Regions from separate parts of the Caloranaerobacter sp. TR13 genome, predicted to be linked through region 1. Evidence: a T-box and tRNA genes for the amino acid it is inferred to sense, from the RefSeq annotation. Region 1 holds a T-box; the other holds one or more tRNA genes.
The links. A T-box is a leader RNA that pairs with one kind of tRNA and senses whether it is charged. The one in region 1 lies ahead of TR13x_RS09665 (proline--tRNA ligase), so its partner is inferred to be a tRNA-Pro.
Positions count from the first base shown of each region.

Region 1 (4,773 bases):
GGCTATTAGCGACAATACTTAAACCCACATTTGGTACAGCTAGACTAAATGGTTATGATATTATTGATGACCCGGAAGGTGCAAGAAGTCAGATAGGAATACTTTTTGGTGGAGAAACAGGGCTTTATGACAGATTGACAGCCAGGGAGAATATAGAATACTTTGGATTGCTTAATGGTATGGACAAAAGAAAAATTGAAAGAAGGATTGAGTTTTTAGCAAAAAAACTTGGGATGCAAGAATATATTGATAGAAGAGTAGGTAAATTTTCAAAAGGGATGAAGCAGAAAGTAGCAATTGCTAGAAGTATAGTACATGACCCAGACATAATGCTTTTTGATGAACCTACAGCCGGTTTGGATGTAACTGCTGTTAATATGGTACATGAATTTATACTAGACTTAAAGCAACAAGGAAAAACTATTATTTTTTCAAGTCATTCTATGAAGGAAGTTGAAAAACTTTGTGATACAGTAGGTATAATTCATAAAGGTAAGATAGTAGAGATATCATCATTAGCTTCATTGGCACAAAAATATGACAATATGGATTTAGAGGATATTTTCATTAGGTTAGTGGGGGATAATAATGTTTAAATATATTTGGATAGTATTTAAAAAGGAGATAAAGGATACATTTAGAGATAGAAAGACTATATTTACTAGTATTATAATACCAATACTGATATTTCCTATTTTAAGTTTAGCAATAGGCAGTGGAGTTTCTGATATTATTGAGGAGGACACAAAACCAATTAATATAGCTGTTATTTCAAAGAACGATAATGAACTTTTGAAATACTTAACTACACATAAAGGGATAAATATTGTAAGTACAGACAATCCCGAAAAATTTCTAGAAAAACTTGAAGTTAAGGCTATAGTAAAAATTGATAAATATTTTGATGAAAAAGTAAAAAATGGTCAATTTGGTACAGTTGAAATAATTTATGATGAATCTAGTCAAAAATCTTCGATGGCGTATCCTAGATTAAAATCAATAGTTAATGATTATTCTAATATTGTTATATCTAAAAGATTAAAAAAATTAGGAACAGATAATAATATACTTAAGGTGGTTGATATTAAAGCTATATCTGTAGCTAAAGAAGGTGGATTTGGCATTATTATGTTTTCTATGATGCTTCCGATGTTTCTTACTATATGGTCTGCAGTTGGTGGTATACCTGCAGCTACTGATTTAGGCGCAGGAGAAAAGGAAAGACAGACACTTGAACCTCTTTTAACAACTAGAATAAACAGAATTTCATTATTGATAGGTAAATATTTTACAGTTGTTGTTGCTGGAATTATAGCTACTTTAGCATCTTTGACAGGTTTTATTATAGCAACTAAATTGAATCCAGATTTATTTGGAACTATAAGTAACCTTCCTATAAATACAATTTTAATTATAGGGTTATTCTGCATAGGGTTAACTTTAACATTTAGTAGTTTAGAGTTAGCAGTAAGTTTTTACGCAAGAAACTTTAAAGAGGCTCAGACATATTTGACACCAATAACAATTATAATGCTTATACCGGCTTATTTGACTATGTATTTAGATGGAAAAGCAATACCAAAAGTTTATTTTCATATTCCAATAATCAATGTAATTTCAATTATCAAAGAGGCCTTAGTTTCCATATATAATCCAGCGCATATAGGTATAGTTTTAATTTGGATGATAGTCTATATATCTATAGCATTAACAGTAACAGTAAAACTGTTTAACAAAGAAACTGTAATTTTTAGAAACTAATTGACAAATATTAAGATTTTTAGTATTATAAATTTCAAAATCAATAGTATTAGCGAAGAGGGGAAATAGTAGATAATCAAGGTCTACAGAGAGGAAATCCTTGGCTGAGAGGTTTCTGACCCACTGTTTATCGAACCCGTCCCTGAGCTTCTAGACTGAAATCAGTAGGTCTAGACGGTTAATACCGTTAGCTATTAAGAGAGGGCTAAGTTTCTTAGCCAATTAGGGTGGTAACGCGGATAACCTTCGTCCCTAGCATTATAGGGGTGAGGGTTTTTTTGATTTAGAAAAATAATAAGAAAGGAGCAGATACTATGAGAATGTCAAGGATGTATATGCCAACACTTAGAGAAGTACCTTCAGAAGCAGAAATTCCAAGTCATCAGCTTCTGTTAAGAGCAGGTATGATAAGAAAATTAGTTTCAGGAGTTTATTCTTTCTTGCCTCTTGGATACAGAGTAATGAGAAAAATCGAGCAAATAGTAAGAGAAGAGATGGATGCATCAGGGGCACAAGAAGTACTTATGTCAGCTATACAGCCTGCTGAAATATGGCAGGAAAGTGGGCGTTGGTATGAATTTGGGCCAGAAATGTTTAGACTTAAAGACAGACATGAAAGAGAATTTTGTTTAGGACCTACACATGAAGAATATTTTACAGACCTTATAAGGAATGAGATAAAGTCATATAAGCAATTACCTTTAAATATTTATCAGATACAAACTAAGTATAGAGATGAAAAAAGACCTAGATTCGGCTTAATGAGAAGTAGAGAGTTCTTAATGAAAGATGCTTATAGTTTTGATAAAGACGAAGAAGGTATGAAAAAATCTTACGAAATAATGTGGAAAGCCTATGAGAAGATATTTACTAGATGTGGACTTAAGTTTAAAGTAGTTGAAGGTGATTCAGGTGCAATGGGTGGAAGTGATTCCCATGAATTTATGGCTATGTCTGATGTTGGAGAGAGTCAAATAGCTTATTGTGAAAAATGTGATTATGCAGCTACAGACGAAAAGGCACAATGTATATATAATTTAAATGTAGATGAAAGTACTGAATTAAAAACTAAAAAAGTCCATACTCCAGAGATTAAAACGATTGAACAATTAGTAGATTTTTTCAACGTTCCAGCAGATAAATTCGTAAAAACATTAATCTATAAAATAAAGGATGAAATAGTGGCAGTACTAGTACCAGGTAATAGAGAAGTTAATGAAGTTAAACTATGCAATCTATTTGGTGTAAGAGAACATGAATTAGAGATGGCAAATGAAGAAATTGTTAAGGAAGTTACAGGAGCTGAGGTAGGTTTTGCAGGACCTATTAGAATAAGTGACAAAGTTAAGTTAATAGTAGACTCTAGAGTAGCTAAAATGAAAAACTTTATTGTAGGAGCTAATGAAACAGACTATCATATTAAGAATGTAAACTATGGTAGAGATTTTGAAGGACAAATTGTTGAAGATTTATTATTAGTAGAAGAAGGAGATTTATGTCCAAAGTGTGGAGAACCATTGAAGATAGCTAGAGGAATAGAAGTGGGTAATATATTCCAATTAGGAACTAAGTATAGTGAGAGCTTAAATGCTACATTCTTGGATGAGAATGGCAAGGAGAGACATTTTGTTATGGGGTCATATGGTATTGGTGTTTCAAGAACAATGGCTGCCATAATTGAGCAAAATCATGATGAAAAAGGTATAATATGGCCTTTGTCAGTAGCACCATATCATGTAATAATAACTATAGTTAGCACTAAGAAAGAGGAACAAGTAAACCTAGGCGAAAAATTATATAAAGAATTAATGGATAAAGGAATTGAAGTGTTATTAGATGATAGAAATGAAAGACCAGGAGTTAAGTTTAATGATGCAGATCTAATTGGTATACCTATAAGAATAACAGTAGGAAGAAAGGCAAGTGAAAACATAGTAGAATTTGTATTAAGAGGTACAGGTGAAAAAATAGAAATTTCATCTGATGAAGTTTATGAAAGAATAAAAGATGAATTTGAAAGACAAGGATTAAGGATATAATTTGAGGCGGTCATTGACCGCCTTAAAAATTACGGATGAACAATGGATCTTATTTTATCCCTTTCAATTTCAATTATTTGATACATATTTAGTTTTAAGTTTCTTTTTAACTTAGTATTATTGAATAAGTTCTTTAAAAATGAAAACATATCTATCACCTTCCATCTTAACTTATAGCCTCAATATATTTATGCATAAACTTTTACATAGTTGAACTTTATTAAGAAAATTTAAATTAATTAAGGGACAGTAGATTTTTAGCTATTTACAATTTGAAATTAGACTGTAGACAAAATGAAACTATAATGATTGAAAAAATAAAAGCGAATAATTACAAAGCTTTAGTAAAGAAAACTTGATAAATAATTTCAGAAAAATCCGTAGGCTTAGCAGGACGCTAAGCCAGCATCCTACAAGACAGGACGTCTTGATTAGGTGCGTTAGGATTTTTCAAAATTATGAATCTTAGTTTTCTCTAAAGATTTGTCTATGAGCGTTATTTTTTCAATTCATTAAGCTCAAATGCGACTTTGTCGCATTTTTTGTATATGAGAATCTTTTTTGCAAAGAATAATCTTAAAGTTTAATTTAAGCAAATTTAGGAGGGTTTTATGGATAAAAAAGATAATCGAAATAAATTTAATGTTGGAAGGTTTAGCTTTTTATCAGCTGGTTGGTGGATAGTACATATATTGTTATTGATTCTTGTATTCTTTCTTTTGACCAGAATAATTTAGAAATCCTGCATTGGAGGGGATTGTTTATGACTATAAAAAGGTTTATTGCAATGGTTTTATTTCTTGTATTTATTAGTTTTGCTGTGCACGCTCAAGATTTTGATACTGTTGTCAGTATAGGTGAAGATTTGACAGAGAAGCAAAAAAATGAGATTTTAGAGCTATTTAATGTTAAAGACAATGTTAAGATAGTTAAAGTTACAAACAGTGAAGAGAGGAAATATTTAGGTAAATAT
Region 1 is NZ_JXLL01000018.1:20,302-25,074, forward strand. Features, by position in the region: gene TR13x_RS09655 (ATP-binding cassette domain-containing protein) at 1-596, shown strand, start outside; gene TR13x_RS09660 (ABC transporter permease) at 589-1,761, shown strand; T-box leader at 1,808-2,018, shown strand; gene TR13x_RS09665 (proline--tRNA ligase) at 2,076-3,800, shown strand; gene TR13x_RS09670 (DUF1002 domain-containing protein) at 4,564-4,773, shown strand, end outside.

Region 2 (4,773 bases), on a different contig from region 1:
GTAGTTCATTTGCTAAAGATAACCTATCTAATGAATGTATCAAGTCTATTTTATCAATAATATATTTAACTTTATTGGTTTGTAAATGTCCTATCATATGCCATACAGGACTATCTTTAATCAAATCATATTTCCTTATAATTTCCTGAACTCTACTTTCTCCAACATTATTGATTCCCAACTTTATTGCTTCATTCATCACATCAACATCTACAGTCTTAGTAACAGCAATTAGTGTTATATCCTCTAAACTTCTACCAGTTTTCGAAGCCGCTTCTTCAATATTTTTATATACTTCTTCTAAATTTGCTTTTATATTAATTATTTTAATCGCCTCCTTCTAATCTATAATCTGTCCTTCTTTAACTTTCTTACCATTAACAAATACTTCATCAAAAACAGAAATTGTATATCTTTTTTCATAATTCCCATTAATATTTATTTCAATTTTTCCTCTATCACCAGCTTTAATTTTACTTCCTTCATCTACAATTATATATTTATCATTCTGTCCTATTATTTTCACAGGTTTAAATTTCACGATATTACTTATATCTTTAATATATACTCCATCTATTCCATCCTTTTTTATTACTGCACTTTTAGGTATTTTTAATCCATAATAAGTATCAGTAATTATCTCAACATCAGCATATCTTTCATTATAAAACTTATATAGATAACTATCAAATTCAAATATTACTATATGCTCATTACTACCTTTATTTACTTTATAGACCTTTCCCTTTATTTTTTCATTTTTTTCTATAAACTTTATATATACATCTTTTCCTTCATTTAATCTATCTATACTACTCTCAGACATTAGTTTTACTACAAGGTACCATTTATAATTGTCTGTTATTTTAAAGATTGGTTCACCTAAAGTAACTTCCCAATCATTATTGACTTTATGAATATTCCTTTCTATAATCCTAAACTTATCAGGAGTAAAATTCGATAAACTCTTTAAGTTGTATATTTCTTCCAACCCATCAATAGTATAACTTACTATACCACAATTTTTTGAATAATAATTTGCTTTTGCATTTTTTAATCTATCCTGTAAGTTTTTACGCATTTCATATAGTTTGTCCAAGTCATTAGCTATTAACGAATTGTTACCAAATAAATTCGAACGTTTATCTAAATCCGATTTTAGCTCTCTTGTTACTTGGTTTATTTTTGTAAAATCACCTTCTAAAATATTTTTTCTCAAAATATCTATTTTTTCATCTATAAAAATCTGATTTTTTTCTATATCATTTGAAAATATCTCATGCGTTTTAAGCTTATTATTTAACTCTTTAATTCTTTCATTTATAACATTCAATTCTTCAGCTATTTTATTAGCATTATCAGATGATACTACTTGTCCTATTAAAGTACCTAATCCAACCTTCTCACCTTCATTTTGGGTGAAAATAATTTTACCATTAGTTGTCGCCCTATACACAACTTCATCTTTAAATATAATCCCTTTAGCCTTTTCAAATACATCAATACTACCTTCTTCAACTAATACCGTAGCTGAATTTGTTACACTAAACGTCGGTAACATTCTTAATAATAAATAAACTATTACAACTATTACCAAGCCAAATCTAAATCTTTTTCTTCTTATTCTTTTTTGTTTTCTTTTATCTTTAGTCATGATATCACCACACTAAAACTTTATATTATATTTCTTCATTTTTTAAGATTTTCCTTCATTATTTTAACAATAAGCGTTATTCATATGCAAATACAACTAAAGACCTATTTCTGTTTGTAAATCAAGTATATCATAATTCCTACATCAACTTTACAAATTCTAAAAAAATGTGTATAATATGTATTACTTTCGGGATGTAGCGCAGCTTGGTTAGCGCACAAGTCTGGGGGACTTGAGGTCGCTGGTTCGAATCCAGTCATCCCGACCATTTTCGTGCAAAATAAACGGGAAGGTTTTACCTTCCCGTTTATTTTGCAATCCATATGTCTATATCATAATCTTATTATATTATGATACAGATTAGTCCTCCACTGCCTTCATTTACAATGCGCTGAAGAGTTTTCTGAATTTTAGCTCTTGCATCATCAGGCATCATATTGAGCTTACTTTGAAGTTGCTCTTTTACCAAGTCATGTAGTGACTTACCAAACATATTTGATTCCCAAATTTTTGAAGGATCATTTTCAAACTCATCTAATAAATATTTTAGTAGTTCTTCACTCTGCTTCTCTGTTCCAATGATTGGTGATACTTCAGTTGTTATATCTGCTCTAATTAAATGTAAACTCGGTGCATTTGCACGTAGTTTAACTCCAAATCTATTACCTTGCCTGAAAATTTCAGGTTCATATAATTCTAATTCTTCTAGGCTAGGAGGTACTAATCCGTATCCTTTCTCTCTTACATCTTTTAACGCACTTTCTATTTTATCATATTCTTTCTTAGATTTAGCCAGCTTAGAAATTAAACCTAATAACTGATGTTCTCCAACTATTTTATAACCTGTTATTTCGCTTATTACATCATACAATAAATCATTTTCAACATCCATTTCAATATTAGCTATTCCTTCACCTAAATTAATTTCAGATATAGTTGCATTTTTAATAGCTTCACAATCTATAAACTTATCTAACGTATTTGTGATATCGCTAATTCGGTATAATTCTGTTACAGTTTCCTTAATTGAATTTAATATATTTTCACGTATCCAATGTTTACTCGATAATCCTTCAACCCAACCAGGTAATTTAATATTAATTTCTCTTATTGGGAATTCTAGCAATACTTTCTCGAGAATATTATTCACATCTCCAATAGACATGTTTAAACAGTCTACTGCAATTACTGGTGTCTGATATTTTTCCTCTAAACTTTCTCTGAGCGCTATTGTGCTATCTAAATCTGGATGTCTTGAATTGAGTAATATTACAAAAGGTTTATCGAGTTCTTTTAATTCGCTAATAACTCTTTCTTCAGCCTTAATATAATTAGATCTTTCAATATCTGTTATAGAACCATCAGTTGTTATAACTAATCCAATAGTAGAATGATCAGTTATAACTTTTCTAGTCCCTATTTCAGCAGCTTCTTCAAATGGTATCTCTTTTTCAAACCATGGTGTAGTAACCATTCTAGGCATATTATTTTCTTCGTGTCCTAAAGCTCCTTTTACTATATATCCTACACAATCTACCATTCTGACCCTAAATTTAACATTATCTTTCAAAGTTAATTCAACAGCTTCACTAGGAACAAATTTAGGTTCAGTTGTCATTATAGTTCTACCAGCACCACTTTGAGGTAATTCATCATTAGCTCTCTCTTTTCTATATGTATTATCTATATTTGGTATAACTAGTAATTCCATAAACCTTTTAATAAACGTTGATTTACCTGTTCTAACAGGTCCTACAACCCCAATATATATATCTCCATCTGTTCTTTCAGCAATATCTTTGTATATATCGAAATTCTTCATCCATTTTCCCCCCTTTATATAATATATTGAAGAATCTCCATTTTTAGTATAGTTTTCCTTTTATAAAAAATATAAAGTTGGACTTAGTTCTTAACATTATATATATATGAAAAGATTAAAATAATATGACATGCTAACAAAAAAAGGACATCCTCTTGATGTCCCTACCAATCTAATCTCATTTCCTGTACAATCTCTTCCATTTCATGTTTTTTATCTCTCATCATTAAATTAAAGACAGAATATCTAACATCTTTTCCTTCATAAAGCACTCCATAAATTTCTTCTGTTATTGGCATTCTAATATTATATTTTCTAGATAGTTCATAAGCTGCCTTAGTTGTCCTTACTCCCTCTACAACCATCCCTATAGATTTAATAGCTTCTTCTAAACTTGCTCCTTGGCCAATTTTAATACCTGCTCGTCTATTTCTACTATGAAGACTTGTACACGTAACAATCAAATCACCTATCCCTGAAAGGCCAGCAAATGTCTTTTTATTTGCTCCCATTTTTTCCCCTAAACGTGAAATTTCTATAATTCCTCTATTCATAAGTGCTGCTTTAGTATTATCTCCATAGCCTAATCCATCTGATATACCAGCTCCTAAAGCTATTACATTTTTCAAGGCTCCACCAAGCTCAACACCTATCACATCAGGATTTGTATATACCCTAAACCTAGGAGTCATAAATACTTCTTGAATATATTCAGCAACTCTTTTATTTGTAGATGCAGCTACTACCGCTGTCGGTATATCTCTAGAAACCTCTTCAGCATGTGAAGGGCCTGAAATGATAGTGTACTCAATAGTAGGCAACTCTTGTTGTACAATTTCTGAAACTCTAAGTAAAGTATCTGTTTCTATCCCTTTTGCTACATTAACTAAAATGGGCTGTTCTTTCAATTGACTTTTAAACTTCTTTATTGTTTCTCTAACAGCATGTGATGGTACAGCCAATAAAATTATCTTTTTTCCATAAACAGCCTTTTCTATATCATTAGTAATGTTAATATTATTTGGCAGCTTAACATTAGGTAAATACTTTTTGTTTTCTCTAGCTTCTTTCATATAATTACACTGCTTTATATCTCTTACCCATAAGTCAACTTGATACCCTTTGTTAGCAAGTAATAAGGCTAAAGCTGTTCCCCAGCTTCCTCCACCTAAAACACCAATAGTTGCTTCCATTACTACTCCTCCTCATTTAAACCCTTTGACCTATCTTTCTCTCTTGCCCTTTTAATAATCGCGATATATTTTCTTTATGTCTATAAATAGCCATAACAGATAGT
Region 2 is NZ_JXLL01000001.1:583,180-587,952, forward strand. Features, by position in the region: gene TR13x_RS11215 (YggS family pyridoxal phosphate-dependent enzyme) at 1-331, opposite strand, end outside; gene TR13x_RS11220 (HlyD family efflux transporter periplasmic adaptor subunit) at 341-1,654, opposite strand; tRNA gene TR13x_RS02895 (tRNA-Pro) at 1,845-1,922, shown strand; gene spoIVA (stage IV sporulation protein A) at 1,998-3,476, opposite strand; gene TR13x_RS02905 (NAD(P)H-dependent glycerol-3-phosphate dehydrogenase) at 3,641-4,669, opposite strand; gene plsY (glycerol-3-phosphate 1-O-acyltransferase PlsY) at 4,686-4,773, opposite strand, start outside.
Region 2: it encodes a tRNA-Pro, which carries the amino acid that the T-box ahead of TR13x_RS09665 (proline--tRNA ligase) is inferred to sense. The anticodon was not compared.